One region of the Pseudomonas sp. 37 R 15 genome, then DNA from elsewhere that is predicted to be linked to it. Evidence: predicted binding sites of a transcription regulator. Region 1 holds the regulator's gene; the other holds the start of a gene.
The links. The regulator FliA, encoded in region 1, starts transcription of late flagellar genes. The targets are predictions, from matches to a motif close to CTAAAGTTTNNNNNNNNNNNGCCGNTAA.

Region 1 (9,929 bases):
CGCCCCCTTTTACAGTGTGAAAACCGCGAAAAATTGCATTGAGCAGGTTCGCATCATCCGGGCGGCTTTCCAGCTCGACCAGTTGTTCGGACAGTTGCTCTAAAATTTCGCCGGCCTCTACAAGGAAATCCTGAAGGATTTCTTCATCGGCGCCGAAGCTCATGTGGGTGCTCCTTAGAAGCCTAAACTGGACAGCAAATCGTCTACGTCATCTTGACCGGATACGACGTCTTCACGTTTATCGGCATGAATCTGCGGACCTTCACCCTTGGCGAGATGTTTTTGTGGATCTTTTTCCGAGAGGATCGCTTCACGGTCATGTTCGATGCCGGCAAAACGGTCGACCTGGCCGGCCATGAGCACCAGTTTGAGCAGGTTGCTTTCCACTTCGGTGACCAGTTGGGTCACCCGCTTGATCACCTGGCCTGTGAGGTCCTGGTAATCCTGGGCCAGCAGAATATCGTTGAGGTTGCTGGCCACCGTGCGATTTTCCTGTTCGCTGCGCGACAGAAAACCGTCAACCCGACGCGCCAGCTCACGGAACTCTTCAGCCCCTACTTCGCGGCGCATGAAACGGCCCCAGTCCACGCTCAGGGCGTGGGCTTCGCTGGCCATGCCGTTGACCAGGGGCGTGGCGTTTTCCACCAGGTCCATGGTGCGGTTGGCCGCCGCCTCGGTCAGCCTGACCACATAGGACAGGCGTTCAGTGGCATCGGTGATCTGCGAAATCTCTTCGGCCTGGGGCATGCGCGGGTCAATCTGGAAATTGACGATCGCACTGTGCAGCTCGCGTGTGAGCTTGCCCACTTCCTGGTACAGGCCGCGGTCACGGGTCTGGTTAAGCTCATGGATCAACTGCACCGCGTCGGCGAACTGGCCTTTTTCCAGGCTGTCGACCAACTGGTGAGCATGCTTTTTCAGGGTCGACTCAAAGTCGCCCTGTGACGTTTCTTTATGCTCCATAGCTCCCCCGCGATGGCATTAGCCGTGGATGCGTTCGAAGATTTTTTCGATCTTCTCTTTCAAGGCCAATGCTGTGAATGGCTTGACCACGTAACCGTTGACCCCGGCTTGGGCGGCTTCGATGATCTGTTCACGCTTGGCTTCGGCGGTCACCATCAACACCGGCAGGCTGCGCAGTTTTTCATCGGCGCGCACATGGCGCAGCAAATCGATACCGGTCATGCCCGGCATGTTCCAGTCGGTTACCAGAAAGTCGATGCTGCCGCTGTTGAGGATCGGAATCGCCGTAATGCCGTCATCCGCCTCGACCGTGTTAGTGAACCCAAGGTCACGCAACAGGTTTTTTATGATCCGCCGCATCGTTGAGAAGTCATCAACGATGAGGATTTTCATGTTCTTGTCCAATTCGACCTCCAAGCAGTCTTAAACGCGCCCAGCACCTGGACGCGCCACTTCAATCAACAGGCGTTACACAAAAAGGACTGCCCAGGGCACCACGGAGCGATCCCGCGAAGGCCGAAGCCTTCGCGGTAGCATCTGCAGTGTCCCCACACTGCCTGTCAGCGCGCGCGCCACTCTCCCAACCGTCCCCGCAAGCGGGCCGCGCACTGGCTATGCAACTGGCTGACACGCGATTCGCTGACCCCCAGGACCTCACCGATTTCCTTGAGGTTCAGCTCTTCGTCGTAGTACAGCGCCAGCACCAGGCGCTCACGCTCCGGCAAATTGGCAATGGCGTCCGCCAACGCGCCCTGGAAACGCTCATCTTCCAGATCGCGTGACGGTTCCATATGCGCACTCGCGCCGTCCTCGTGCAGCCCTTCGTGTTCGCCGTCCTGCAACAGGTCGTCGAAACTGAACAGGCGGCTGCCCAAGGTATCGTTCAAAATCCCGTAATAATCGTCGAGACTCAATTGGAGTTCGGCCGCAACTTCATGATCTTTAGCGTCACGACCGGTTTTTGCTTCAATTGCACGAATTGCGTCACTGACCATGCGCGTATTGCGGTGTACCGAACGCGGCGCCCAGTCGCCTTTACGCACCTCATCGAGCATCGCGCCACGGATACGGATACCCGCATACGTCTCGAAACTCGCGCCCTTGCTCGCGTCATATTTGGTCGACACTTCGAGCAGGCCGATCATGCCGGCCTGGATCAGGTCTTCCACCTGCACGCTGGCGGGCAGGCGCGCCAACAGGTGATAGGCAATGCGCTTGACCAGGGGCGCATAGCGCTCGATCAATTCGCCCTGGCTGTCACGTGCCGACTTTTTGTAAAGGTTGTAGCCGCTTGATGTCATAGCACAGGTCCCGCGCTCGTCTGATGCACCAGTCGCTCGACGAAAAACTCCAGATGCCCCCGAGGGTTGGCAGGCAGCGGCCAGGTATCGACCTTCTGGGCAATGGCCTTGAACGCCAGTGCGCACTTCGAACGAGGGAACGCTTCGTAGACCGCACGCTGCTTTTGCACGGCCTTGCGCACACACTCGTCATAGGGAACTGCGCCGACGTATTGTAACGCCACATCGAGGAAACGATCCGTGACCTTGGTCAACTTGGCGAACAGGTTGCGCCCTTCCTGCGGGCTCTGGGCCATGTTGGCCAGCACGCGGAAGCGGTTCATGCCGTAGTCACGGTTAAGCAGTTTGATCAGGGCGTAGGCATCGGTGATCGAGGTGGGTTCGTCGCACACCACCAGCAGGACTTCTTGCGCTGCGCGTACAAAGCTGACCACCGACTCGCCGATCCCGGCGGCGGTGTCGATCACCAGCACGTCGAGGTTGTCGCCGATATCGCTGAAGGCCTGGATCAGGCCGGCGTGCTGCGCCGGGCTCAGGTGCACCATGCTCTGGGTGCCGGAGGCGGCCGGCACGATGCGGATCCCACCGGGCCCCTGCAGCAGCACATCGCGCAGCTCACAGCGGCCTTCGATCACATCGGCCAGCGTGTGTTTGGGGGTCAGCCCCAACAGAACGTCCACGTTGGCCAGGCCCAGGTCAGCATCCAGCAGCATGACGCGACGGCCAAGCTCTGCCAGGGCCAGGGACAAATTCACTGACACGTTAGTTTTGCCGACGCCACCTTTGCCGCCGGTCACCGCGATCACCTGTACGGGATGCATGCTGCCCATTTTATTTCTTTACCTTGTCTTGCTTAGACGCAGGCTACATGGCTTGGCCGCGTGTATCGCTTGCAGGCCATCGATGTAGGTACATTTCACGGTGTTCATCCTGCCTCATCCCACCCGTTTTGCCGGGTTGTGATAAAGGTCGGCGAACATATCGGCCATCGCTTCCTCGCTAGGCTCGTCTTGCATTTGCACGCTGACAGCACGGCTGACCAACTGATGACGGCGCGGCAGATGCAAATCATCCGGGATCCGCGGCCCGTCGGTCAGGTAGGCGACCGGTAGTTCATGACTGATTGCCAGGCTCAACACTTCGCCCAGGCTGGCAGTTTCATCCAGTTTGGTCAGGATACAACCGGCCAGCCCGCAGCGTTTATAGCTGTGGTAGGCAGCGGTAAGAACCTGTTTCTGGCTGGTGGTTGCAAGCACCAGGTAATTTTTTGACTTGATGCCACGCCCGGCCAGGCTTTCGAGCTGCATGCGCAGGGCCGGGTCGCTGGCTTGCAGGCCGGCGGTATCGATCAACACCACGCGCTTGCGCAGCAGCGGGTCGAGGGCGTTGGCCAGGGACTGGCCCGGGTCGACATGGGTCACCGGCACATTGAGGATGCGGCCCAGGGTCTTGAGCTGTTCCTGGGCGCCGATGCGGTAACTGTCCATGCTCACCAGCGCGATGTTTTGCGCGCCGTACTTGAGCACGTAGCGCGCTGCCAGCTTGGCCAGGGTGGTGGTCTTGCCCATGCCGGCGGGGCCGACCATGGCGATCACACCGCCCTCTTCCAGGGGTTCGATTTCCGGGGTGGCAATCATGCGTGCCAGGTGCGCCAGCAGCATGCGCCAGGCCTGGCGCGGCTCTTCGACTTCGGAGGTCAGCGCCAGCAGGTCACGGGACAACGGGCCGGACAGGCCGATGCGTTGCAGGCGACGCCACAGGTTGGCCTGTTGCGGCTTGCTGCCTTGCAGTTGCGTCCAGGCCAAAGAGCCGAGTTGCACTTCGAGCAGCTCGCGCAGGCCGTTGAGTTCAAAGCGCATCGAATCGAACGCACGCTGATCGACCGCGGCGGCCGGGGCTGGCGCGGCGGGACGCGGCGGTTCGACAAACGTAGGTTCCACCAGCGGCTCGGAAGCGGTCAGCGGCAGGCCGGCGAACAACTGGCGATTGGTGGTAGCGTCGCTGTCGCCGCGCATGCTCAGTTCGGCCTGGGCCGAGACGATGCGCGAAGCGGTCTTGCGCAGCTCGTCTTCAAGCTCCATGTTCGGCACGCGCGGCGCCAGGGCCTGGGGGGTGTAATCCAGGGCAGCCGTCAGCTCGACACCGCCGGCAATACGACGGTTACCGATAATCGCGGCATCGGCGCCCAGCTCATCGCGGACCAACTTCATGGCCTGACGCATATCGGCGGCGAAAAAACGCTTAACTTGCATAACCCACTACCCTCAGCCGTTGGGCCCTACTGTCGCGACGATAGTCACTTGCTTATTGTCAGGAATTTCCTGGTAAGCCAACACGTGCAAATTCGGTACTGCCAGGCGTCCAAAGCGCGACAACATCGCGCGGACCGGACCGGCCACCAGCAAAATCACCGGCTGGCCCTGCATCTCCTGGCGCTGCGCGGCTTCGATCAACGAACGCTGCAGCTTTTCAGCCATGCTTGGCTCCAGCAACACACCTTCTTCCTGGCCTTGCCCTGCCTTCTGAATACTATTGAGCAATATCTGTTCCAACCTTGGCTCCAAGGTGATAACAGGCAGCTCAGACTCAACGCCTACAATGCTTTGCACGATTGCGCGGGACAAACCGACGCGCACCGCCGCCACCAGCGCGGCAGTATCTTGACTCTTGGCGGCGTTGTTGGCGATGGCCTCGGCAATGCTGCGAATGTCCCGTACCGGCACTTGTTCGGCGAGCAAGGCCTGCAGCACCTTGAGCAACTGCGACAGCGACAGCACGCCCGGCACCAGCTCTTCGGCCAGTTTCGGCGAGGCCTTGGCCAGCAAACCCATCAATTGCTGGACTTCCTCGTGGCCGATCAGCTCGTGGGAGTGCTTGTAGAGAATCTGATTGAGGTGAGTGGCGACCACGGTGCTGGCGTCGACCACGGTGTAACCCAGCGATTGCGCCTGGCTGCGCTGGCTGACTTCGATCCACACCGCCTCCAGGCCGAAAGCCGGATCTTTGGCGGTAATGCCGTTGAGCGTACCGAACACCTGGCCGGGGTTGATCGCGAGTTCGCGGTCCGGGTAGATCTCGGCTTCGGCCAGGATCACGCCCATCAAGGTCAGGCGGTAAGCGCTGGGGGCCAGGTCGAGGTTGTCGCGGATATGCACGGTGGGCATCAGAAAGCCCAGGTCCTGGGACAACTTCTTGCGCACACCCTTGATCCGCGCCAGCAACTGGCCGCCCTGGTTGCGGTCCACCAGCGGAATCAGGCGGTAACCCACTTCCAGGCCGATCATGTCGATCGGGGTCACGTCGTCCCAGCCCAACTCCTTGGTTTCCTGGGCGCGGGCCGGGGATGGCAGCAATTCCTGCTGGCGTGCGATTTCCTGCTGGGCCTGGACCTTGACTGCATTCTGCTTTTTCCAGAACAGATAGGCCGCGCCGCCGGCCATGGCCGCCATGCTCAGGAACGAAACGTGAGGCATGCCCGGCACGATGCCCATGACGGCCATGATGCCGGCGGCCACGGCCAACGCCTTGGGGGATGCGAACATCTGGCGGCTGATCTGCTTGCCCATGTCTTCGGAGCCCGAAGCACGGGTCACCATGATCGCTGCCGCTGTAGATAACAACAGTGATGGCAATTGCGCCACTAAACCGTCACCGATGGTCAGCAAGGCGTACACCTTGCCTGCGTCGCCGAACGTCATGCCGTGCTGGAAGATCCCCACGGCGATGCCGCCGATCAGGTTGATGAACAGGATCAACAGGCCGGCGATGGCATCACCGCGCACGAATTTGCTGGCGCCGTCCATGGAACCGTAGAACTCGGCCTCCTGGGCGACTTCGGCCCGGCGTGACTTGGCCTGGTTCTGATCAATCAGGCCGGCATTGAGGTCGGCGTCGATGGCCATCTGCTTGCCGGGCATCGCATCCAGGGTAAACCGCGCGCTCACCTCGGAAATCCGCCCGGCACCCTTGGTCACCACCACGAAGTTGATAATCATCAGGATCGCGAACACCACGATACCGACCACGTAGTTACCGCCGATCACCACCTCACCGAAGGCCTGGATCACCTTACCGGCGGCGGCGTGACCGTCCTGGCCATGGAGCATCACCACGCGGGTGGACGCCACGTTCAGCGCCAGGCGCAGCAGGGTCGCCACCAGCAGGATGGTGGGGAACACCGCAAAATCCAGTGGCCGCAGGGCGTACACACAGACCAGCAGCACCACCACCGACAAAGCAATGTTGAAGGTGAAAAACACATCGAGCAGGAACGGCGGCATCGGCAACATCATCATTGCCAGCATCACCAGCAACAACAACGGCACACCCAGATTGCCCCGCGACAGGTCAGTCAGGGTGCCACGGGCCGTGCTGAGCATTTGAGAGCGATCTACCACCGGTATTCCTCGTGTCCTTGAAGCAAAGTTTTGACGCTGGGAGGCGTCCTGAAGGCGGTATTGCAAGAAGCCTTCCAACTTTGCTTTCGGGCTCTGACAACCTGCCAAGCGCCCGAGGCCATCGGGCCTGAATCCATTCAAATGTGGGAGGGGGCTTGCCCCCGATAGCGGGGTATCAGCTATGGATTTGTTGACTGACACACAGCGATCGGAGGCAAGCCCCCTCCCACATTTGGTTTTGTGTGCAGCCAGGTAATGCCCAGGAAATTTCCGACAAGGATTTGGGGTTGCCCCTAGGAAAACCGCTCTAGTCTCCGTACACCGCTGCAAACGCAGCGGACGGGCGTCGCGGTCCGATTTACCAATGCGCAAAAGCACCATTGTCCGCTTTCAGTCAGCGATTTTTTGTCGTTTACTGTGCGGCCCTTATGGTGGCTGTGCGCGGGATACCTTCGGGTATGCCGGGTTCCTTGGTAACCGGTCCGCGAACCTGCGCACAGCTGCCACCCTCCATCGCATCGCGGCGATCAGTGGCAGCTCCACCTTTACCGAGGATATTCACAGTGATCAAACCCGCCCCAAATCCCCCCATCCGGCTGTTTACCATCGCCGACGGCATCAGCAGCGAAGACCTGCTGGTTAACCTCAGCGAAACCCTCGCCTCGGCCAATGCGCTGAGCTGCGACCTGGCCTTTGACCTGGAAGGCTCGAAACGAGAAGAACTGCTTGGCGTTGCACAGTTGATCGAACTGGCGCAGTTACTGGCTGACCGTGTGCACGCCGACACCGGAATGACGGATACCGCAAGCAGCGCATAACGCGGTCCAACTGTGGGAGCAAGCCCCCTCCTACATTTGAGCTGTGTTCTGCCTTGAAATAAACGGCTATTCGGTTGAGTCAACCGTACGCACATTCTCAGCCTGCGGACCTCACCGTGCCCGTTGCCATTGCCGCTCTCCTTTACCCATCGGGTCCCGCCTCGGTGTCATTACTCGCACTGATGGGGAGTGCATAGACGCCGTTGGGTTTATGGATCATCTGAAACGTTATCTGCTCACCAATCGACAGTGCAGTCCAATGCCAATCGCTCCAATCGATGAAGATGTTTTCTTCCCCGTCGTCCAACGCAATCAACCACTCGCCGCGGGTCAACTCATAGGATTTGACAGTACCCGTCGCCACCTTCAATACCGCTCTCCCTGCATCTGGTTTACTACATGCGCGAAGTGCCAGGTATGTAATAAACAACGGGAAGCGCCCTGTGGCTACTGTCAAAGTTGACAGGTAGACGGGGGTCGCCGTTAGGTGCTAGAGCTGGCGAATCATGCATCCGGTGCTTTTTTTTGCGTGTGGGGTTTTCGCAGCTTGGGAGGGGCTAGGGGGACGTCAGCGCTCTTAACGCTTGTCGACTGAACGCCAACCTCATTGCCATCGCGATCCAGAGCCTTGAAGCCAATGCCCTTGACCGCATCGCACCACCTGACCGTGCCCCTGCTCATCATCGCCTCCCGAGCCGCGCATGGCTGCGTGGCTCATCGCTGTATCAAACAGTGAAGGCGGCGTAATGGCTACTGTCAAAGTTGACAGGTAATGGGCACCCTCCTGTAGGAGCGAGCTGGCTCGCGAAGGTGGGTAACGATAACGCGGGGCGTCAGGATGAACGCGGCGACCGTGAGTTTTTCGCGAGCAAGCTCGCTCCTACAGTGAGCAGCAGCGTTCAGGAATCGCGGCGCAGGTCTGGCGGAATCGGCAGGTCCTTGAGCGGATCAGGCCGCTTGCCCTTGCCCGCCCGGTATTGGCGGATCTGGTAGACGTAAGCCAGCACCTGCGCCACCGCCAGGTACAACCCGGCGGGGATTTCCTGGTCCAGATCCGTGGAGTAGAAGATCGAGCGTGCCAGCGCCGGGGATTCCAGCAGCAGAATGTCGTTGGCCACGGCGATCTCACGGATCTTCAACGCAGTAAAGTCGCTGCCCTTGGCCAGCAGCATCGGCGCGCCGCCCTTCTCCGGGTCGTACTTGAGAGCCACGGCATAGTGGGTCGGGTTGGTGATGATCACGTCGGCGTCGGGCACCGAGGCCATCATCTTGCGCTGGGACATTTCCCGCTGCAATTGGCGGATGCGTTGCTTGACCTCCGGGCGCCCTTCCTGGTCCTTGTGTTCGTCGCGCACTTCCTGCTTGGTCATCAGCAGTTTCTTGTGGCTTTCCCACAACTGGATCGGCGCGTCCACTGCCGCGATGATGATCAACCCGGCGGACATCCACAACGCGCTCCACCCCACCACTTGCAGGCTGTGAATGATCGCCGACTCCAGCGGCTCATGGGCGATGCGCAGCAGGTCGTCGATGTCGGACGACAACACCGCCAACGCCACGAACAGGATCAGGATGAATTTGGCCAGGGCCTTGAGCAGCTCCACCAGGGCCTTGGTGGAAAACATGCGTTTGAGCCCGGCGCCCGGGTTCATACGGCTGAACTTGGGCGCCATGCTGCCGGCGGCGAACAGCCAGCCGCCGAGGGCGACCGGGCCGATCAACGCGGCCAGCAGCAAGGTGATGAGAATCGGCTGCACCGCCAGCAGCGCGATCTTGCCTGAATGCAGCAGGTACTGGCCCATGGAATCGGGGTTGAGCAACACCTCCCGGGGCAGACTGAAGTTGTGCTTCATCAGCTCCAGCAAGTCCAGCGCCAAGCCACCGCCGTAGATCAGCAAGGCACCGGCGCCGGCCATCATGGTCGCAACGGTATTGAGCTCTTTGGAGCGCGCGATCTCGCCCTTTTCCCTGGAGTCCTTTTTACGTTTCTCCGTGGGGTCTTCTGTCTTGTCCTGACCACTCTCGCTCTCGGCCATGGCTCAGCGCGCCCGTGCCAGGTCACGTAAGAACTGCAGGGCTTCGGTCGCCAGCGGTTGATACTGATTGAGAATGTCAGCCAGGCCGATCCAGAAAATCCCCATGCCCATCACCAGGGTCAAGGGAAAGCCAATCGAGAAAATGTTCAGCTGCGGCGCCGCGCGGGTCATCACGCCAAACGCGATGTTGACCACCAGCAGCGCGGTGATCGCCGGCAGCACCAGCAGCAAGGACGCGCCCAGCACCCAGCCGAGGCGCCCCACCAGCTCCCAGAAATGGTTGACCACCAGCCCCGAGCCCACTGGCAAAGTGGTAAAGCTTTCGGTCAGCACCTCGAACGCCACCAGATGGCCGTTCATGGCCAGGAACAGCAAGGTTACCAACATGGTCAAAAATTGCCCGATCACCGCCGC
Region 2 (21,413 bases), 150 kb from region 1:
GACCGCTGACCGGACTGAACGGCACGGCCGTCAGCAGCTTGGGGTAGTAGTCGATGCCGGCGCGCGCGCAGGCATCGGCCCAGCCGTGATCGAACACGTACTCGCCGTAGGAATGCCACTTGCGATAACCGGGCAATGCCGCCACCAGCCGCTCACCTTCCCAATGCAGCAAGTGCTCCGGTCGCCAGCCCGAATGGAGCCCCAGGCTGGCACTGTCTTCCAGTGCGCTCAGGAACGCATGCCGCACGAACGGCTGGGCCTGCGGCGCCAGGGCATCCCAGGCCTGCGGGGTGATGTCGGACAGGCTGTCCAGGCGTTGCAGCGGCATTGGCATCTTCTCTGTGTCTTGGGCGTGAAAGCCTGGCGAGTATCGCCTATCACAGCCGTGTGCACACCCCGAAAAAACCCACGACACAACTCGAAATCAATAGTTCCGTGGGCAAACGAATTGTCATGGAGATGAAATCACTTGGCCACTACTCCGTCATAAACCGTCGCGATACTGACGCCTGTTTTTAGAGCACCCGGGTTTGCCAGGTGGCCTTTTTTCCGTCCGTCATCGGTCGGTTGTGTCCTGGAGGGTTTGTTACCCCTCCTCACTTTCGGAGATTGATATGCGTCTTGCTTCCACTAAAACTGCGGCGGTCCTGTGCGGCGGCCTGTTGCTGGCCCTGAGCGTTCCGGCCAGCGCTGCAGTCGACGCTAAGTTGCTCGACATGCTCAAGGCCAACGGCCAGATCACCGCTTCGCAGTACACCGAATTGCAGAACGAGTTGGCCAAGGACCAGAAAGAACAGCAGATCGCACGCCAGGCCCAACAGGAAACCAACGAACAGATCGCGGCCACCGCGAAAAAGACCAACGAGCTGAGCAGCTTCGACCAGAAGCTGGCGTGGGCCGCCAAGACTCAGTTCAAGGGCGATGTGCGCTTTCGCCAGGAAACCATCAAGATCGATGGCGAGCCCAACAACGGCGGGCGTGACAAGGACCGTCAACGTATCCGCGCGCGCCTGGGTGCCTACACCGAGATCAACCCGCAAGTGGACACCGGTATCCGTATCGCCACGGGCGGCGGCGACGATGCGCGTTCCACCAACCAGGACCAGGATGGTTACTTCGATAAGAAATCGATCTGGCTGGACCTCGGCTATATCGACTACCACCCGGACCAGATCAAGAACCTGCACGTGATCGGCGGCAAGATGCTGCAACCGTGGGTGAGCATGGGCGATGTGATCTGGGACAGCGACATCAACCCGGAAGGCCTGGCCGTCACCTACAAATACCCATTGGGCAGCAGTGCCGAGCTGTTCGGCAGCCTGGGCAACTACAACCTCAAGGACAACGTCGACGGCGACGGCGTGCAATTTCGCCACGACCTGCGTCTGACATCCGGCCAGTTGGGCACGCGTTTCTCGCTGACCGACAACCTGAAAATGACCCTGGGCGGCAGTGTCTACGCCTACCAGAACGACAAGGACAGCCGCTGCACGACCACCACCACGCCTTGCGCACTGGCGGTCAACGGCAACTCGGCCAACGGTGAATTCCGTCTGTACGAAGGGTTTGCCCAAGCCGACATCGGCGGCCTGGCAGTGCCGTTGGCCTTCTACGGCCAATACGTGAAAAACAACGATGCCGTGACCGACCAGGACACCGCCTGGTTGGTGGGTGCCAAGTCCAAGGTGTTCGGCTTCAACCTGGACTACAACTACCGCGATACGCAACGTGACGCAGTGGTAGGCGCCTTCACCGATTCGGACTTCGCCAACGGCACCACCGGTTCGCGCGGTCACAAGATGAAGGTCAGCTACGACATCGACAAGAACTTCGCCCTGGGCGCCACGTACTTCCTGACCAAGGCTGACTACGCCAGCCGTACCCAGCGTGATGCCAACACCAACACCCTGCAGCTGGATGCTGAAGCCAAGTTCTAATCTCACCCTGTAGGCGCGAGCTGGCTCGCGAAGAACGAACAGGCAGCGCGGTTATCCAGGCTACCCGCGCTATCGTTGACGTTTTTCGCGAGCCAGCTCGCGCCTACACATCTTTACGCCGCTGGGCCGCGAGTCGCTCGGCCAGCGCATCCGCATCCTGCACCGGCTCGTCCGGCATGATCCGCAACGTCGCCTGCATCAGGCGCATCTGACGGATAAATCGTCGGCAGTTGGGGCAGAACATCAAGTGATGACGCACCAGCAGACGCTCACGAAAGGTCAATTGCCCATCGAGGTAGTCACTGGAACGTGCCACTTGTTCCTTACACGTCAACATTCGCCCGTTTCCTCAAAGTGCTCCACTGTGGCAAAGACTTTAAGCCGTGCCCGGTGCAACAACACACGCACATTGGAGAGCGAGAGCGTCAGAAGATTACAGATTTCTTCCAGCTCCAGGCCCTGGCGCTCACGCAGCACCAGCACGCTGCTTTGCAATTGGGACAGGCTCAGAAGCGTGTGCTCCAGGCAGTCGCGCAATTCCTCTTCGGTCAGCAAGGCTTCCGGGGTGTCCTGGTGCCAGGCATACGGCGCTACGGCCCAGTGTCCATCGTCAGGCGTAAAGCGTTCATCACCGATGGTTCCATGGGGAGAAGGCAGGTCGTCAAGCAACACCTCCCGACGATTTTGCTTGTAGCGGCCCTTGGCGGCGTTCGCGGTAATGGTCAGCAACCAGGTCTTCAGGCTGGAGCGCCCTTCGAACCTGGCGAGGCTGCGTACCACTGACAGCCAGGCATCCTGCACCACTTCATCGGCATGCCGCTGGCCGACGATGGCATAGGCCACCGCCCGCATCGCACTCTGGTACGTGGTGACCAACTCCTTGTAGGCCCGCTGCTCGCCCTTGAGCAGGCGTTCAAGCAGATGCGTGTCGTCCGCTGCCGCCATCGTTTACCTCAATCTCGCCTTGGAAATACGCTCAATGCGGGAGCGATGATTAAGGCACACCGAGCCGATGCCTTCGCAGGCAAGCCAGCTCCCACATTTGCCCGCGCCCGGCCGCGCAATCAGCGTTTACGCAGGATCACACTGCCAATCGAATACCCGGCGCCGAAAGAGCTGAGTACGGCAACAGCGCCCTTGGGCAGGTCATCCTGATAGGTGTGAAACGCAATCACCGAGCCTGCCGAACTGGTATTGGCGTAGGTATCGAGGATCACCGGCGCTTCTTCCACCGAAGCCTCGCGCCCCAGCAGTTTCTTCACGATCAAGTGGTTCATGCTCAGGTTGGCCTGGTGCAGCCAGAAGCGCTTCACATCCGTGACGCCCAGCTGGTTTTCTGCCAGGTGCGCGCCAATCAATTCGGCCACCATCGGGCAGACATCGCGGAACACCTTGCGGCCTTCCTGCACGAACAGTTTGTCCGGCGCGCCGACGCCCTCTTCCGCGGTGCGGTTGAGGAAACCGAAGTTGTTGCGGATGTTGTTGGAGAACTGGGTCAGCAGCTTGGTGCTCACCACGTCGAACTGGTGCTCGGAGGTCGCCAGGTCGGCACGCTCGAGGATCACCGCCGTGGCGGCATCGCCGAAGATGAAGTGGCTGTCGCGGTCACGGAAATTCAGGTGGCCGGTGCAGACTTCCGGGTTGACCATCAGGATCGCCCGGGCCTGGCCCAGCTGGATGCTGTTGGCGGCATTCTGGATACCGAAGGTGGCCGAGGAACACGCCACGTTCATGTCAAACCCGAAGCCCTGGATACCCAGGGCTTCCTGCACCTCGATGGCGATGGCCGGGTAGGCACGCTGCAGGTTGGAACAGGCGACGATCACGCCATCGATGTCGGCGGCGGTCTTGCCGGCGCGTTGCAGGGCTTGTTCGGCCGCGCCGACGGCCATCTGGCAGAGCACCGACCATTCGTCGTTGCTGCGCTCGGGCAAGCGTGGGGCCATGCGCTGCGGGTCAAGAATGCCGTCCTTGTCCATCACGAAGCGGCTCTTGATGCCCGAGGCTTTTTCAATGAATGCCGCACTGGACTCCGTCAGCGCCTGCACGTCGCCGCGCTCGATGGCCGCGGCGTTTTCGCTGTTGAACTGCTGCACATAGGTATTGAAAGACTGCACCAGCTCTTCGTTGGAGATGCTGTTGGCCGGGGTGTACAGGCCAGTGCCGCTGATGACGACGTTATGCACGGTCGTTCCTCTAAATCTGTCAGGCAGAAGATATTGGTACCGTCGTACCAAACTGTAGGTCGTTTGATTCCATCCAGCGGGCATCAAACTGGCAATGCTTTATTCCATCACGTCGCTGCTACGACGATTCCGGCATTTATGGGCGCGAAGTTTGCCACAAACACTGGGGTTTGGCGCCACTTCCCGGACAGACACCCTTAAATGTGGGAGGAGGCTTGCTCCCGATGGCGGTGTATCAGTCAAGGCATCAGTGGCTGACACTCAGTCATCGGGGGCAAGCCCCCTCCCACAGTGGGACCGTGTTACCAGTTGCTTGCTGCGGTACTGGACCCAAATCCTTGTCGGAAATTTCCTCGATAGTCCGGCTGCACACAGCTCACAATGTGGGAGGGGGCTTGCCCCCGATGGCGGTGTATCAGTCAAGGCATCAGTGGCTGACACTCAGTCATCGGGGGCAAGCCCCCTCCCACCTTTGATCGCTGCTCACTTGGGAAACTGGGCAGCCCTCAAGGCTCTACCTGGCTCCATTGCTTGCTCAATCGCTTGTCGGATATGGGCACCTTGGTACCCAACTGCTGGCCGAACAACGACACCCGATATTCCTCCAGCCACCAGCGATACAGTTCCAGCTGAGGATCGCGCTTGCCTTCCTGGGCGTGCTTGTTCAGGCGGTTCTGGTACTGGGCCCACAGGCCGCTCAGTTCGGTGCTCCACACACGGTCCTTCTGCACCTGGCTCGGCAGTTTTTCCAGGCGCAACTCAATGGCCTTGAGGTAACGCGGCAGTTCCTTGAACCACTGCGCCGGAGTTTCGCGCACAAAACCCGGGTACACCAGATGACTCAACTGCTGCTTGATATCGTTCAAGGCCACTGCCTGGGCCAGGTCGATCTTGCCTTTGAAACGTTTTTGCAGGCCATGCCAGAGTTTCAGCACTTCCAGGGTCAGGCGCGCCAGACGCTCGGCGTGCTCGGTCCAGCCGCCACGCTTGCGCTCGGCCAGCCCGGCCAGCCCGGCGCCATCGCGCGGTAGATTGGTTTCGTCTTCCAGTACGCAGGTGTCGAGACTGGCGAGCAGGATATCTTCGACCAGTGCATCGATGCGCCCCAGTTCGCGATACATCAGGCCCAACTCGGTCAGCCCCGGCAATTTGCCGCGCAGGAATTTCGCCGGTTCCGCCAGTTGCTGCATGAGCAGGCGTTGCAAGGCACGACGGTGCTGGAATTCGGCCTCGGCGGCCGTGGAGAAACGCCCCTCCTTGACCGTGCCGTTTTCTTCCACCAGCGCCGGGTAGACCGTCATCGACAGGCCGGCGATGTTTTGCTGGGTCTTCTCCGCCACGGGTGCGAACACCCTGGCTTCTACCGGTTGCTGGCTTTTTGCGGTTTGCGGTACCGCCAGCGCCGCCTGGCTGGCCTCGGCGAAACGCGCCGTCAGCTGCGCCAGGTCACGGCCTTCGCCGAGGAATTTGCCCTGGCCATCAACCACTTCCAGGTTCATCTTCAGATGGTTTTCCACCTGCTGCGCCGCCTCGGCCCAGGCTTCATCGCTGACCCGCGCACCAGTCATGCGCAGCAATTCGCGGCCCAGCGCCTGGGGCAGCGAGCCCTGGCCAAACTCGATGCGCTGCAGCGCCGCCTTGACGAAATCCGGCACCGGCACAAAGTTCTTGCGCAGCGCCTTGGGCAAGTTGCGCACCAGCGCGATGCACTTGGCTTCGATCACCCCTGGCACCAGCCATTCCAGGCGCTCGGCCGGCAATGCCGGCAACAGCGGCGCCGGCACACGCAGGGTGACGCCGTCACGCGGGTGGTTGGGCTCGAAGTGGTAACTCAAGGCCAGGGCCAGGTCGCCCAGGTGCAAGGTGTCCGGGTAATGCGCAGCGGTGACTTCACTGGCTTCGCGGGCCAGTACGTCTTCCTCGCGCATGATCAGCAGTTGCGGGTCTTTCTGGCTGTTGACCTTGTACCAGCTGTCGAAGGTCGCCGTCTGGTGGATCTCTGCCGGCAGGCGCGCATCGTAGAAGGCGTAGAGGGTTTCCTCGTCGGCCAGGATGTCACGTCGGCGCGCCTTGGCTTCCAGTTCGTCGAGCTGCTCCAGCAGTTGCTGGTTGGCCGCAAGGCACTTGGCGCGGGACTGGATTTCCCCACGCACCAGGCCTTCACGGATAAACAGCTCGCGCGACACCGCCGGATCGATCGGCCCGTAATGCACCGGCCGGCGTCCGACCACGATCAGCCCGAACAAGGTGATCTGTTCAAACGCCACCACCTGGCCGCGCTTTTTCTCCCAATGCGGTTCGAAATGGTTTTTCTTGATCAAGTGCCCGGCCAGCGGTTCGATCCAGTCGGCGTCGATCTTGGCCACCATGCGCGCATACAGCTTGGTGGTTTCCACCAGTTCAGCGGTCATCAGCCATTGCGGACGTTTCTTGCCGATGCCCGAGGAGGGATGAATCCAGAAGCGCCGCTGACGCGCGCCCAGGTAGTCGCCGTCCTCGGTCTTCTGGCCGATCTGGCTGAGCAAGCCGGACAGCACCGCCTTGTGCAATTTCGGGAAGTCGGCCGGTTCCTTGTTGATCGTCAACTGCATGTCGCGGCAGATCAGGCTCAACTGGCGATGGGAGTCGCGCCATTCGCGCAGGCGCAGGTAGTTGAGGAAGTTCTTTCGGCACCAGTTGCGCAGCGGACTGGCGGTCAGTGCCTGGCGCTGCTCTTCAAAGCCGCGCCACAGATTGACCAGCCCGGCGAAGTCCGAATCCGGGTCTTTCCACTGCGCATGGGCCTGGTCGGCGGCCTGCTGGCGCTCCGGCGGACGCTCGCGCGGGTCCTGGATCGACATGGCGCTGGCCACGATCAACACTTCCTGCAAGCTGCCCAGTTTGGCGGCTTCGAGCAGCATGCGGCCCATGCGCGGGTCCACCGGCAGGCGCGCCAGCTGGCGGCCCAACGGTGTGAGCTGGCTGTTGCGGTCCACCGCCGACAGCTCTTGCAGCAGGTTGAAACCGTCGCTGATGGCCTTGCCATCCGGCGGTTCGATAAACGGAAAGTCGGTGATTTCGCCCAGGCGCAGGTGCAGCATCTGCAGGATCACCGCCGCCAGGTTGGTGCGCAGGATTTCAGGGTCGGTAAATTCCGGGCGCCCGATAAAGTCTTCTTCGCTGTACAACCGAATGCAGATGCCCGGCTCGACCCGGCCGCAACGGCCTTTACGCTGGTTGGCGCTGGCCTGGGAGATCGCTTCGATCGGCAAGCGCTGCACCTTGGCGCGGTAGCTGTAGCGGCTGATGCGCGCGGTGCCGCTGTCGATCACATAACGAATGCCCGGCACCGTCAACGAAGTTTCCGCGACGTTGGTCGCCAGTACCACGCGGCGGCCCGGGTGCGATTGGAAAATGCGCTGTTGCTCGGCCGGTGACAGGCGCGCATACAGCGGCAGGATTTCAGTGTGCTTGAGCTGGGCCTTGCGCAGCATCTCGGCGGCGTCGCGAATCTCGCGTTCGCCGGGCAGGAACACCAGCACATCGCCGGGGCTGCGCCGCTCGCTGCGCTCATAGGCGGCGATTTCATCGAGGGTGGCGAGGATTGCCTGGTCGACGGTGAGGTCGTCCTCGACGCGGTTGCCCTCCTCATCCTGCTCCAGCGTCAGCGGGCGGTACCAGGTGTCGACCGGGAACGTGCGGCCCGAGACCTCGACAATCGGCGCATCGTCGAAGTGTTTGGAGAAACGGTCAAGGTCGATGGTGGCCGAGGTAATGATGACTTTCAGGTCGGGCCGGCGCGGCAACAGCGTCTTGAGGTAACCGAGCAGGAAGTCGATGTTCAGGCTGCGCTCATGGGCTTCGTCGACGATGATCGTGTCATAGCGTTCCAGGTAGCGGTCGTTCTGGGTTTCCGCCAGCAGGATACCGTCGGTCATCAGCTTGATCAGCGTATTGGAATCGCTCTGGTCCTCGAAGCGCACCTGATAGCCGACCAACGCGCCGAGCGGCGTGGCCAGTTCTTCGGCGACACGGCTGGCAACGCTGCGCGCGGCGATCCGGCGTGGCTGGGTATGGCCGATCAGGCCGTATTGGCCACGGCCGATTTCCAGGCAGATTTTCGGCAACTGGGTGGTTTTACCCGAGCCGGTTTCGCCGGCAATGATCAGCACCTGATGCTTGTTCAGCGCAGCCTTGATCTCGTCACGCTTGGCCGCAATCGGCAGGCTGTCGTCGTAACGAATCACCGGCAGGCTCGCACGCCGCGCCGTGACCTGGGCGCAGGACGCCTGCATGCGCGCCACCCACTGCGCCAGCTTTTGCTCGTCGGGCTTTTTGCGCAGCTCAAGCAACTGCCGGCGCAAACGGTGGCGGTCGGCGAGCATGGCGTGATCGAGGGTGTCGAGCAGTTGGTCGAGGGTGGGGGCTTGGTCAGTCATCAGGTACGCAAAGGTCTTTATAGTGAGGCAGGTGAGCCTGCGGTGACATGATCGTAAGGCGGCAATTGTCGCAGATTTCTGACCTTGTGAACGAACCAGGCTCTTTCATCACCGTAACAAGGCCGTTTCCTAGGCGTGCAGCAGGCGATTCTGAGCCCGACGAGCACGCCCCAGCCCACTCCCTCATCAGACTCTTCATACAGGGCTATCAGAGCTCTTCATATGGCTTGGCCACCGTCCGGCGCGCTTTACTGCGACAACACCTGCACTCCCACTCTCCGCTGCTCGCCAAGGAAAAACCTGATGCCCACACCCATTGCGGAATCGCCCACTTTCCCGACGACATGGACCTTGCACACGGTCCCCGCTTATACGGAGGAGCAGGACCCCGCCCTGGAACAGCGTGCTCGCAGCGCTCAGGCCTATTTCAACACGCTGCAAATGTACGCCGAAGATACGCACCCGGACTCGGTCAGGCAGCTCGAATCACAACGACCTGCATCGCTCCCGCCCAGCTACTGGCAGGCCACGAACAGCATCAGCCCTCAGCCCGCACGTGACGCAAACGACGAGCAAGACACAGCCAACCCCTCCACCCATCAGGATGCAACACAGTTTTCTCCCCATTTGTCAGGAAGAGCGCTGTCCCAGGCAGTCAAACATGTGCACCGCCTCGACCGCCTGCTCGAGCGGGCTGAACAACTGGGCGCATTGTTGATGAGCCATGGCCAGGAGCAGGGAACATCGATTGATCTGGAAACCGTCGGGAATCTCTGGCGCAAGATAGGTAGCCTCAAAAATTCCTGGGCCAACGGCGCTTTCGCTGGGTCATCGCAGCTGGTCACTCAATTGGCCGGCCAGTGCCTCACTGTTCCGCGAGCATTGAAGGAGAACGACCTGAAAGCAGCGATAGACAACCTGTGGAATATTGCGCAAGCCGAATACCGAGACGTTTACCTGCCCGACCCGCTGAGCGCATCTCCAATCCTGGCACAGGTCTACAGATTGGCTGAAGAACTGAAGAACGCAGACATTTGAGGCCCACTACCACTCAACCGTAGCGCAGATGCCATTATGACCAGACCCGAAGTATTTCCCTCCAACCCACTTGGTTCCACCGTGGGCCAGCTGTTCCAGCAGACCCGCGCTATCCATGAAGCGGTGGTCAACAGCCTGGTAGGGCAAGGGCACCGACACATACTCGACAACGCCCGGCGGCTTGAACAGACGTTGTTCAGCCCTGTCAGCTCCATGCCGGAGAGTGCACCGCAGGACAGAGGCCATCAGCTTCAAGCCTGGATGCATATTTCAAGGATTAATGACGCGCTTGCAACCTTCGACCAGCAAAGCCGCAGCCACTTCGCCGTGCAACCAGATGACAGGACAAGCCTGCAAGTCCTCCAGCAACGCTACGCGCAACTGACGGCTCGCGTGGAGCAACGCACTGCCCTGCTGGATCGACGCGCAGCGTGGGCCACCGCCGCCCCGCCACCGCCCTGCGAGCTGGACCCGATAACGGTTGCCGTCCTGCAGCCTGCACCACTGAGCAAGCAGTTGAGTGGGCACGGCCTGGAACAGGCGGTCAAACATATCAACGTCCTGGACAAAGAGATTGCGCTGCTGGATAGCCACATCAAGCAACAGCCGCTCCCCCTCTCTCACGCCGAGGAAGACCTCTTTCTCAAACAACGCAACGCCATGACCGATTATCGCAATGCATGGGCGACGGGCCGTTTGAAAGGCAGCAGCCAGTTCAAATCCTCCATCGGCCTGGTTCCGGAGCGCAAACGCCTGGAGCAGAATCTCGAGCGGCACAAGCAACTGGCATCGGTGGAACTGACACTCCACCGACTGGACCGCACTGTCGATACCGCACAGCGCAACGGCCTGGGGGATAAACTCTCGTCCCAGGCGGTCGATGCCGCACGGGGCGCCTTGGTGAATTTGCGCGATGCCTGGCGCAACGGCAATCTTGATGGCAGCTCGATCGAGGGCATGAACCCCGCGCTGCTGCTGACTGCGCCAAACAACCGCCGAATCAAACTGGAACTGGCCGTCATCGAAAAAGGCTTTGTACAACTGAACGCAGTGCCCCGCACGGAACAAGCTGACAGCGCCCAGGAGCGCGCGCAGTTCAAGTCACTGGTTCATTCCAGTACCAGCATGCACGTCAAGCAGGCGGCTATCAGTCAACTTAAAGAAAGCAATAAACAGCGAGCGCTGGTGGCTGAACTGAACACCGACTTGCGCAATATCTATACAGATCTGGCAAACAATCTGGCCCTTCATGGCATGACCGCTTCACATCAATAACGCGATAGCGAAAATGCCTGATACACCCAGGCCCGCCTGGATCGATTGAAGGGGAACAGGTTGGCGCAGACGTCGTGCGGCCTTGAGACGGTCAATCAAATGGGGCCGCACGGCGTTATCCGCCTTGTCGAATGGGCAAAAAAATAAGTCCCCCCATGCGGACTGTTTGGGCCACGCCGTAGCGCTGGCTCAATCGCGCAGACCCGGTGACTCAAGACATGCCTTCCCACTTGCGCCGATATGGAAACACATCAATCACCTTCCCAGCCCGAATCGCCTCCTGCAGGCCCTTCCAGTAATCGGCGTTGTACAACTCGCCATGCAACTCATCGAACAACCTGCGCTGGCCAGCATCGGCAAACAGGAACGGCGGGAATTCTTCAGGGAACACGTCCAGCGGGCCGATGGAGTACCAGGGTTCCGATGCCATTTCATCCTCGGGAGTGCGCGGCGCGGGGATGTGGCGGAAGTTGGCTTCGGTGAGAAAGCAGATTTCATCGTAGTCGTAGAACACCACCCGGCCGTGACGGGTGACGCCGAAGTTCTTGAGCAGCATATCGCCAGGGAAGATATTCGCCGCCGCCAACTGCTTGATCGCCAGGCCGTAGTCTTCCAGGGCTTCGCGCACCTGGGCGGGGTTGGCGTTGTCGAGGTAGAGGTTGAGCGGGGTCATGCGCCGTTCGGTCCAGCAGTGGCGAATGAGCACCGTGTCGCCGTCTACCTGGACCGTGCCGGCGGCGACTTCCAGCAACTCGGCCAGGCACTCGGGCTCGAACTTGCTCAAGGGAAAGCGGAAGTCGGCGAACTCCTGGGTATCGGCCATGCGCCCTACCCGGTCGACGCTTTTCACCAAGCGATACTTTTCGATCACCGTGGCGCGGTTGACGTTTTTCGACGGCGAAAAGCGATCCTTGATGATCTTGAACACGGTGTTGAAGCCCGGCAGGGTGAACACGCTCATGACCATGCCGCGCACACCCGGGGCCATGATGAACTGGTCATCGGTGGTAGCCAGGTGGTTGATCAGGGCGCGATAGAACTCCGACTTGCCGTGTTTATAAAAGCCGATGGAGGTGTATAGCTCGGCAATGTGCTTGCCGGGCAGGATGCGTTTGAGAAAGCCGATGAACTCCGCAGGTACCGGCACATCGACCATGAAGTACGACCGGGTGAAGGAGAAGATGATCGACACGTCGGCTTCATCAGTGATCAACGCATCGATCTGGATGCCCCGTTCTTCGCGGTGCAGCAAGGGGATCACCAACGGCCACTGTTCGTCGCGGGTGTAGATACGGCCGACGAGGTAGGCGCCTTTATTGCGGTAGAGCACCGAGGAAAACAGCTCGACGTTCAGGTCCGGGTCTTTGCACACCCAGTCCGGCAGGTTTTCCCGCAGTTGCGCTTCCAGGCGTCGCAGGTCGGCAGGCAAGTCGGCGTAGGGCTCACTGAAGCTGTAGTCCGAGAAAATCTGCGCGAGCATCTCGGTTATATTGCCGACAGGCGTGTAGGAGCGGGTTTGCGCTGCCCGCGCCCGCCGCTGGCTGGGCCGCGTGGTATGAATGAACATGCAGCCGTCGCTGATCAGGTCATGACTGAACAGGCCGCAGAACACCGAGTTGTACCAGGTTTCGGACAGCTCATCGTCAAAGCGCAGGTCGATCAGGCCGATGTAGGCACTTTTCACCAGGGGCCACAGGTCGATGTCCTGCAACGTGCCCGCATCGAAAGCGGCGCGCAGACGTGCCGTGACCTCCCCCACCTTATCTTCGTAGAGGTTGATGCGCGCCGCCGAAGCGGCCTGCCCTTGCTGCCACTGGGCTTTTTCGAAGCGTTCGCGCGCGCCATCGGTAATTTGGCGAAAGTGCTCACGGTAGTCGTCGAAACCGTCGAGGATCATCCGGGCGATAGCGAGGGCGGGCTGCGACATACGGAAAACCTCGAACGGGTTGCGGGAAGCCCTGAGCTTAGCCAGTGAAGCGAGGCAGGAGAAGGCCGATTTTTCATCGGCGACGCTACTTAGCGATTGTGTCGACCGGGACGCTGGGCAACACTCCCCCGCCTGATTGCGTAGGAGTTTTCCGTGAAACCTGTCGACACCCTCTACTTGCTGGGACTGGCCGCCATCTGGGGTGCGAGTTTCCTGTTCATGCGCATCATCGCGCCGGAAATCGGCACCGTGCCGACCGCGTTTTTCCGCGTATCGATCGCTGCCGCCGGCTTGTTGGTGATTCTTGCACTGATGCGCGTGAGCTGGGATTTCCAGGGCAAGTTCAAGACCGTCCTGCTGTTGGGCGTGATCAACTCCGGAATTCCGGCAACCATGTACTCGGTGGCGGCCCAGGTATTGCCGGCGGGTTATTCAGCGATCTTCAACGCCACCACCCCCTTGATGGGCGTGCTGATTGGCGGGCTGTTCTTCAGTGAACGCCTGACACCGTCGAAAATCGCGGGTGTAGCCTTGGGGCTGTTTGGCGTAGCCGTGCTCACGCGTGCGGGGCCGGTGGCATTTGACATGGAATTGTTGATGGGCGCGATGGCGTGCCTACTGGCGACCACCTGCTATGGCTTTGCCGGTTTTCTGGCACGGCGCTGGCTGGATCAACGCGGCGGTTTGGACAGCCGCCTGTCGGCCTTGGGCAGCATGCTCGGCGCCACCTTGTTCTTGCTGCCGTTGTTTGCCTACAGCGCCATCAGCCAGCCACCGGTGAGCTGGGGTGGGTGGCAGGTGTGGATGTCGTTGCTGGGGTTGGGCCTGGTGTGTACGGCCTTTGCCTACATTCTGTACTTTCGCCTGCTGTCCTCCATCGGGCCGGTCAAATCGATGACCGTGACCTTCATGATCCCGCCGTTCGGCGTGTTGTGGGGCGCGCTGTGGCTGGATGAGCCGCTGTCCATGGCTCACCTGTACGGTGGGGTGCTGATTGCAGGGGCGCTGTGGCTGGTGCTGCGGCCACACAACAGTAGGCGCGAGCCACGAGCAGCCTGAATGCACGCGCGGCTCCCGGATACTTCAGGCCATGGAGGCGTTTTCATTCCGTCGAGCCGGACCGCTCGCTATAATGCCGGCCGTTTTTTTCGAAGGACTTCACATGACTGCTCTGCCCTGGCTGTACCTCACGCTGCTTTCCATTGGCTATGTCCTGGCCTTGAGCTACGGCCAACTGGGCGTGCTGGCGGCGGTCTCAGTGGCGCTGTTGCTAGTGGCCGGGTATGCCGTACGCCAGCAACGCAACCCTTGGGCACGCTACCTGGGTCACGGCCTGTTTATCGTCCTGGCCCTGGGCCTGGCGATGCATTGGCTGCCGGGTTTCCATAATGGCCGGGGCATTGCGCCCCAGCGCTTCACTCCGGACGCCGTGCCGTTCTCGATGTACCTGAACCAGGACAAACCCCTGATCGGCTTCTGGTTATTGCTGGCTTGCCCATGGATCGTGGCGCGGCGTTCATTGCGCCTGTCGATCTGCGTCACGGCCCTGGCACTCACCCTGACCGCCATCGCCGCGCTGGGTGGCGCAGCCCTGCTTGGGATAATCAGTTGGGCGCCGAAGTGGCCGGACCAGGCGTGGTTATGGGTGTTGAACAACCTGCTGCTGGTGACGCTGGTGGAAGAGGCGCTGTTTCGTGGCTATATCCAGGGTGGCCTGAGCCAACGCTTCAAACACCTGCCCTACGGCGACAACCTCGCGCTGCTGCTGGCCTCGCTTATATTCGGCCTGGTGCATTATGGCGCCGGTTGGCACTGGGTGCTGCTGGCGAGCATTGCCGGTGTCGGTTACGGCCTGGCGTATCGGTTTGGCGGGCTCGGCGCAGCGATTGCCACGCACTTTGGCTTGAATCTGCTTCACTTCGGCCTGTTCACCTACCCGATGCTGGCCAGCTGAACCTTCCTGACGGTAGGAGGGAGCTGGATTGTTGCAAAAATAAGTTAAATAAACGCCCGCCATGGCCGATAACCCGTGAAAGCCTTGCGGATTGAACAATCATGCGTAATAACCAACCCGTTACCCAGCGCGAACGTACCTTCCCCGCTCAGCAACGGTTGATCTCCACCACAGACGCCAAGGGCGTGATTACCTACTGCAACGACGCCTTTGTCGAAATCAGTGGGTTCACCCGCGACGAACTGACCCGTGCCCCGCACAACCTGGTGCGTCACCCGGATGTTCCGGCGGCGGTGTTCGCGCATATGTGGTCGACGCTCAAACAAGGCTTGCCATGGATGGGCATTGTCAAGAATCGCTGCAAGACCGGTGATCACTACTGGGTTAACGCCTATGTGACGCCGGTTTTCGACGGCAACCAGGTGATCGGTTACGAATCGGTGCGCATCAAGCCCACCGCCGAGCAGATCCGCCGGGCCGAAGCGCTCTATCAACGCATCAACCAGGGCAAGTCGGCCGTTCCCCAGCGGGACAAGTGGCTGCCGGTGCTGCAGGACTGGCTGCCGTTTATCCTGGTCAGCCAGTTGAGTTTCATGATCGGCGCCACCCTCACGTCCCAATGGGGCTTTGCCTTGGCGGCAGGGCTGTCGGTGCCGTTGGGCCTGCTCGGCCTGAGCTGGCAGCAGCGCGGCCTCAAGCGTTTGCTGCGCCTGGCCGAGCAGACCACCTCCGACCCGCTGATCGCGCAGATGTACACCGACAGCCGTGGCGCCCAGGCGCGCCTGGAGATGTCGATCCTCAGCCAGGAAGCGCGTTTGAAGACCTGCCTCACCCGCCTGCAGGACACCGCCGAACACCTCAACGACCAGGCGGCGCAGTCCAACACCCTGGCGCACAACAGCTCCAGCGGCCTGGAGCGCCAACGCGTGGAGACCGAACAAGTGGCCACGGCGGTCAACCAGATGGCGGCGACCACCCAGGAAGTCGCAAGCCACGTGCAGCGCACGGCGGATGCCACCCAGGAAGCCAATCGCCTGACCGGTCGCGGCCGCGATATCGCCGGGGAAACCCGCGAGGCGATCCAGCGCCTGTCGGTGGCGGTGGGCGAGACCGGTGTCACCGTCACGCAATTGGCCAAGGACAGCGATGAAATCGGCGGCGTGGTGGATGTGATCAAGGGCATTGCCGACCAGACCAACCTGCTGGCGCTCAATGCCGCTATCGAAGCCGCGCGTGCCGGTGAGATGGGCCGTGGGTTTGCGGTGGTGGCCGATGAAGTGCGCCAGTTGGCGCAACGCACCGCCGAGTCGACCGGACAGATTCATACCCTGATCGCCAAGCTGCAAAGCACCGCGGCCGCAGCCGTGCAAACCATGGACGCCGGGCATCGCCAGGCCGAAGAGGGTGTAGCGCGGGTGATGGAAGCGGATCAGGCGCTGGTGGGCATCAGTGAGGCGGTAGCCAATATTACCGACATGACCACTCAGATCGCCGCCGCCACCGAAGAGCAAAGCGCGGTTGCAGAAGAGATCAGCCGCAATATCAGCACCATTGCGCTGTTGGCGGACCAGACCTCGGAGCAGGCGATGAACTCGGCGCAGTTGAGTGAAGAGCTGACGCATACCGCCAATACCCAGTACTCGCTCGTGGAGCGTTTCAACCGCTAGACCGCTATCGGGGGCAAGCCCCCTCCCACACTCGACCGAGTTCCAAGGTTGGCATGAGGTCAACATGTGGGAGGGGGCTTGCCCCCGATAGGTCCCTAACAGGCACCCAGAAACTCAGCCACGCGCGCCGCAGCCGCCTCCAGATGCTGCTCATGACTGAACCCCGACGCCTTCAGCGGTTTCAAGTCATGATCCCCCGCCACCAACCACATCACCTCAATGTTCGGCGACAACTCATATCCCTGCACCGCCGCCCGATTACCCAGTGCATCCCGCTCGCCCTGCACAATCAGCGTCGGCGTTTTCAGTGCAGCCAGATGCTCGACCCGAGGTTTTTCCGGCTTGCCCACCGCATAGAACGGATACCCCAGGCACACCAGCCCATCGGCGCCCAGCTCATCGGCCAATAAACTGGCCATGCGCCCCCCCATGGATTTACCGCCAATCGCCAGTTTCCCAGCGACATGACGTCGCACCTGCGCATGCACCTCGCGCCAGCATTCCAACAGTTTCGGCGCCGGATTCGGCGGGCGCTTGCCGCCGTCCGCACGGCGCTGGGCCATGTAGGGAAACTCGAAGCGCAATACGCTCACACCATGCCCGGCAAGGCGCGCAGCCATGTCGTTCATGAACGCCGAGTCCATCGGCGCACCGGCGCCGTGGGCCAGGATCAGCGTGGCCGGCTGGCCCGAGGGGGCGCCCGTGGCGACATCCCACAACCAGCCGCGTTCGCGCACACACTGTGCCCATTGATCCCCGTCAATACTGGCCTTGTGCTCTTTGCCCATGCTTGCCTCGCTTTTTAGTCTGCCTATAACTCCAGCCCAAGTGCCGCATCTGCTTGGGTTGAACCGTGGATGGGGAACCATGAACACTACTTTAAGTACCGCCTATAACTACAAGGTGGTCCGCCAATTCGCCATTATGACGGTGGTATGGGGCATCGTCGGCATGGGGCTCGGGGTTTTTCTCGCGGCCCAATTGGTTTGGCCTGCGCTCAACTTCGATTTGCCCTGGACCAGCTTCGGTCGCCTGCGCCCGTTGCACACCAACGCGGTGATCTTCGCCTTCGGGGGCTGCGCGCTGTTCGCAAGCTCCTTCTACTCGGTGCAGCGCACCTGCCAGACAACGCTGTTCGCGCCGAAAATCGCTGCGTTCTGTTTCTGGGGCTGGCAACTTGTCATCCTGTTGGCTGCGATCAGCCTGCCGCTGGGCTACACCAGTTCCAAGGAATACGCCGAGCTGGAATGGCCGATCGACATCCTGATCACCATCGTCTGGGTCGCCTATGCCGTCGTGTTCTTCGGCACGATCATGAAGCGCAACACCAAGCATATCTATGTGGGCAACTGGTTTTTCGGTGCATTCATCATCACCGTGGCGATCCTGCATATCGTCAACAACCTGGAAATCCCGGTCAGCCTGACCAAGTCCTACTCGCTGTACGGCGGTGCGACGGATGCCATGGTGCAGTGGTGGTACGGCCATAACGCTGTGGGCTTTTTCCTCACCGCAGGCTTTCTCGGGATGATGTACTACTTCGTGCCCAAGCAGGCCGAACGCCCGGTGTATTCCTATCGCTTGTCCATCGTGCACTTCTGGGCGCTGATCACCCTGTATATCTGGGCCGGCCCTCATCACTTGCACTACACCGCGCTGCCGGATTGGGCGCAGTCGTTGGGCATGGTGATGTCATTGGTGCTGCTGGCCCCGAGCTGGGGCGGCATGATCAACGGCATGATGACGCTGTCGGGCGCCTGGCATAAGTTGCGCAGCGACCCGATCCTGCGCTTTCTGGTGGTGTCCCTGGCGTTCTACGGCATGTCGACCTTCGAGGGCCCGATGATGGCGATCAAGACCGTCAACGCCCTCTCCCACTACACCGACTGGACCATCGGCCACGTACACGCCGGCGCACTCGGTTGGGTGGCGATGATTTCCATCGGCGCGCTGTACCACATGATCCCGAAAGTCTTCGGTCGCGAGCAGATGTACAGCCTCGGCCTGATCAACGCGCACTTCTGGCTGGCCACCATCGGCACCGTGCTCTACATCGCCTCGATGTGGGTCAACGGCATTGCCCAGGGCCTGATGTGGCGTGCGGTCAACGAAGACGGCACCTTGACCTACTCCTTCGTCGAAACCCTGGTGGCCAGTCACCCAGGCTTCATCGTGCGGCTGGTGGGCGGTGCGGTGTTCCTCAGCGGCATGTTGCTGATGGCTTACAACACCTGGCGCACCGTGCGTTCGGTGCAGCCTGTCGAAGCTGTCCCTGTCGCGCAGCTGGCCTGAGGAGTCTGTGATGAAACACGAAACGATTGAAAAGAACGTTGGCCTGCTGATGCTGCTGATGGTGCTCGCCGTGAGCATCGGTGGCCTGACCCAGATCGTCCCGCTGTTCTTCCAGGACGTGACCAACAAGCCGGTCGAAGGCATGAAGCCCTACACCGCGTTGCAACTGGAGGGCCGCGACATCTACATCCGTGAAGGCTGCGTGCAGTGTCACTCGCAGATGATCCGCCCGTTCCGCGCCGAGACCGAGCGCTACGGTCACTACTCGGTGGCGGGCGAAAGCGTGTGGGACCACCCGTTCCTGTGGGGTTCCAAGCGCACCGGGCCGGACCTGGCCCGCGTCGGCGCACGCTACTCGGACGATTGGCACCGCGCGCACCTGTACAACCCGCGCAACGTGGTACCGGAGTCGAAAATGCCGGCTTATCCATGGCTGGTCACCGCCGCCGTCGACAGCAGCCACACCGAGACCAAGTTGAAGGTGATGCGCACCCTCGGCGTGCCGTACACCGACGATGACATCACGGGCGCGGTCGCCAGCCTCAAGGGCAAGACCGAGATGGACGCACTGGTTTCCTACCTGCAAGTACTCGGTACTGCCATCAAGAGCAAGAGGTGAGCCATGGGATTTGAATTCGATGCGGGCACCATCCGCGGCCTCGGCACGCTGGTGGTCGCCATCGCCTTTATCGGCCTGTCGCTGTGGGTGTTCAACAACCGGCGCACTGCGGAATTCGAGCAGGCGCGCCTGCTGCCCTTCGCCGATGAACCTTCTCCATCCGACGCTCAAGAAGAGCCTGCAATAAGGAGCACTCGGCCATGACCCTGTTTTGGAGTACATGGATCTGCGTACTGACCCTCGGCAGCCTGATCGGCCTGACCTGGCTCTTGATCGGTACCCGCAAGGGCGAGACCAAGGGCAGCGTCGACCAGACCATGGGCCACGCCTTCGACGGTATCGAGGAATACGACAACCCGCTGCCCCAGTGGTGGTTCATGCTGTTCGCCGGCACCCTGGTGTTTGCGGTCGGCTACCTGATCCTCTACCCGGGCCTGGGCAACTGGAAAGGCGTGTTGCCGGGCTATGAAGACGGCTGGACGTCGGCCAAGGAGTGGGACAAGGAGATGGCCAAGGCCGACACCAAGTTCGGGCCGATCTTCGCCAAATTCTCGGCCATGCCGGTGGAAGAAGTGGCGAAGGATCCGCAAGCCTTGAAGATGGGCGGTCGCCTGTTCGCGTCCAACTGCGCGGTGTGCCACGGCTCGGATGCCAAGGGCGCGTATGGCTTCCCCAACCTGGCGGACAACAATTGGCGCTGGGGCGGTTCGGCCGAAGCGATCAAGGCCACCATCATGGGCGGTCGTCACGCGGCGATGCCGGCCTGGGGTGAAGTACTGGGCGAGGATGGGGTGAAGAATGTCGCCGCCTATGTACGCCACGACCTGGCCAAGCTGCCCTTGCCCGCCGACAGCACTGCCGACCTCGTGGCGGGCCAGGCCACGTTCAACACCACCTGCGTGGCCTGTCACGGTCCGCAAGGCCACGGCGTGGAAGCCATGGGTGCGCCAAACCTGACCGAGCCAGCCGGGTTTATCTACGGCACCAGCCTGGCGCAATTGCAGCAGACCATTCGCCATGGCCGTCAGGGCCAGATGCCGGCGCAGGAAGCGCTGCAAGGCAATGACAAAGTGCATCTGCTGGCGGCCTATGTGTATAGCCTGACCCATTAGCACTTGTAGGAGCGAGCTTGCTCGCGAAGCACGTAAACACAACGCGATAGACCAGACTGACCGCGTTACCGTTGACGTTTTTCGCGAGCAAGCTCGCTCCTACAGTGTTGCGACATTCGCGACCAAGTGTCACACCCCTTCAAAACCCAACTGTCCCCTCCTCGCTTTCGGGTCTACGCTTGTTCCTGCAGTGGGCCAATCCTGGCGTACGCGACGGTATCCGTTGCGCCCTCGAAAATTCCTGTCCACTCGATCAGCTTTCGATTTCTGACTTTATCCTTACACACAACATGGAAAGGGCGCAGAATCTGGCGTGGAACGCCTTGATACAGGTCAGTCATTGCGTTGCAATGGCCCCTCGCTTTCTACATACTTGCGGCCGATTTTACCTATAAAAATACTTAAACCGTGGAACCTTAGAATGAGCACAGCAATCAGTCCGACTGCTTATAACTATAAGGTGGTTCGCCAGTTCGCCATCATGACGGTGGTCTGGGGGATCCTTGGCATGGGGCTCGGGGTGTTCATCGCCTCGCAACTGGTCTGGCCGCAATTGAATTTCGACCTGCCCTGGACGACCTTCGGCCGCCTGCGCCCGCTGCACACCAACCTGGTGATCTTCGCCTTCGGTGGCTGTGCGTTGTTTGCCACCTCCTATTACGTCGTGCAGCGTACCTGCCAGACGCGCCTGATCTCCGATGGCCTCGCCGCCTTCACCTTCTGGGGCTGGCAGGCGGTCATCGTCGGCGCCATCATCAGCCTGCCCCTGGGCTACACCACCACCAAGGAATACGCCGAGCTGGAATGGCCGATCGCCATTTTGCTCGCCATCGTGTGGGTGACCTATGCCGTGGTGTTCTTTGGCACCATCGTCAAGCGCAAGACCAAGCACATCTATGTCGGCAACTGGTTCTACGGGGCGTTTATCCTGGTCACGGCGATGCTGCACATCGTCAACCACGCGTCTTTGCCGGTGAACCTGTTCAAG

Region 2: the regulator FliA is predicted to act here: its motif matches at 14,780-14,807, upstream of BFQ04_RS04590 (methyl-accepting chemotaxis protein).

Annotation. Positions count from the first base shown of each region.
Region 1 covers NZ_CVTV01000018.1:734-10,662, forward strand. Annotated here, with positions in the region: partial or broken gene BFQ04_RS03870 (Hpt domain-containing protein) at 1-163, opposite strand, end outside; gene BFQ04_RS03875 (protein phosphatase CheZ) at 175-963, opposite strand; gene BFQ04_RS03880 (chemotaxis response regulator CheY) at 982-1,356, opposite strand; gene fliA (RNA polymerase sigma factor FliA) at 1,524-2,264, opposite strand; gene fleN (flagellar synthesis regulator FleN) at 2,261-3,094, opposite strand; gene flhF (flagellar biosynthesis protein FlhF) at 3,200-4,516, opposite strand; gene flhA (flagellar biosynthesis protein FlhA) at 4,529-6,643, opposite strand; gene BFQ04_RS03905 (DUF6124 family protein) at 7,225-7,479, shown strand; gene BFQ04_RS03910 (cold-shock protein) at 7,622-7,843, opposite strand; gene flhB (flagellar biosynthesis protein FlhB) at 8,379-9,515, opposite strand; gene fliR (flagellar biosynthetic protein FliR) at 9,519-9,929, opposite strand, start outside.
Region 2 covers NZ_CVTV01000018.1:144,254-165,666, forward strand. Annotated here, with positions in the region: gene BFQ04_RS04530 (GNAT family N-acetyltransferase) at 1-328, opposite strand, end outside; gene BFQ04_RS04535 (putative porin) at 615-1,937, shown strand; gene BFQ04_RS04540 (anti-sigma factor family protein) at 2,041-2,274, opposite strand; gene BFQ04_RS04545 (RNA polymerase sigma factor) at 2,268-2,882, opposite strand; gene BFQ04_RS04550 (beta-ketoacyl-ACP synthase III) at 3,002-4,123, opposite strand; gene hrpA (ATP-dependent RNA helicase HrpA) at 4,630-8,541, opposite strand; gene BFQ04_RS04560 (hypothetical protein) at 8,845-9,579, shown strand; gene BFQ04_RS04570 (hypothetical protein) at 9,616-10,854, shown strand; gene aceK (bifunctional isocitrate dehydrogenase kinase/phosphatase) at 11,066-12,781, opposite strand; gene BFQ04_RS04580 (DMT family transporter) at 12,935-13,840, shown strand; gene BFQ04_RS04585 (CPBP family intramembrane glutamic endopeptidase) at 13,944-14,735, shown strand; gene BFQ04_RS04590 (methyl-accepting chemotaxis protein) at 14,837-16,402, shown strand; gene BFQ04_RS04595 (alpha/beta family hydrolase) at 16,498-17,190, opposite strand; gene ccoN (cytochrome-c oxidase, cbb3-type subunit I) at 17,270-18,694, shown strand; gene ccoO (cytochrome-c oxidase, cbb3-type subunit II) at 18,705-19,313, shown strand; gene BFQ04_RS04610 (cbb3-type cytochrome oxidase subunit 3) at 19,317-19,517, shown strand; gene ccoP (cytochrome-c oxidase, cbb3-type subunit III) at 19,514-20,425, shown strand; gene ccoN (cytochrome-c oxidase, cbb3-type subunit I) at 20,847-21,413, shown strand, end outside.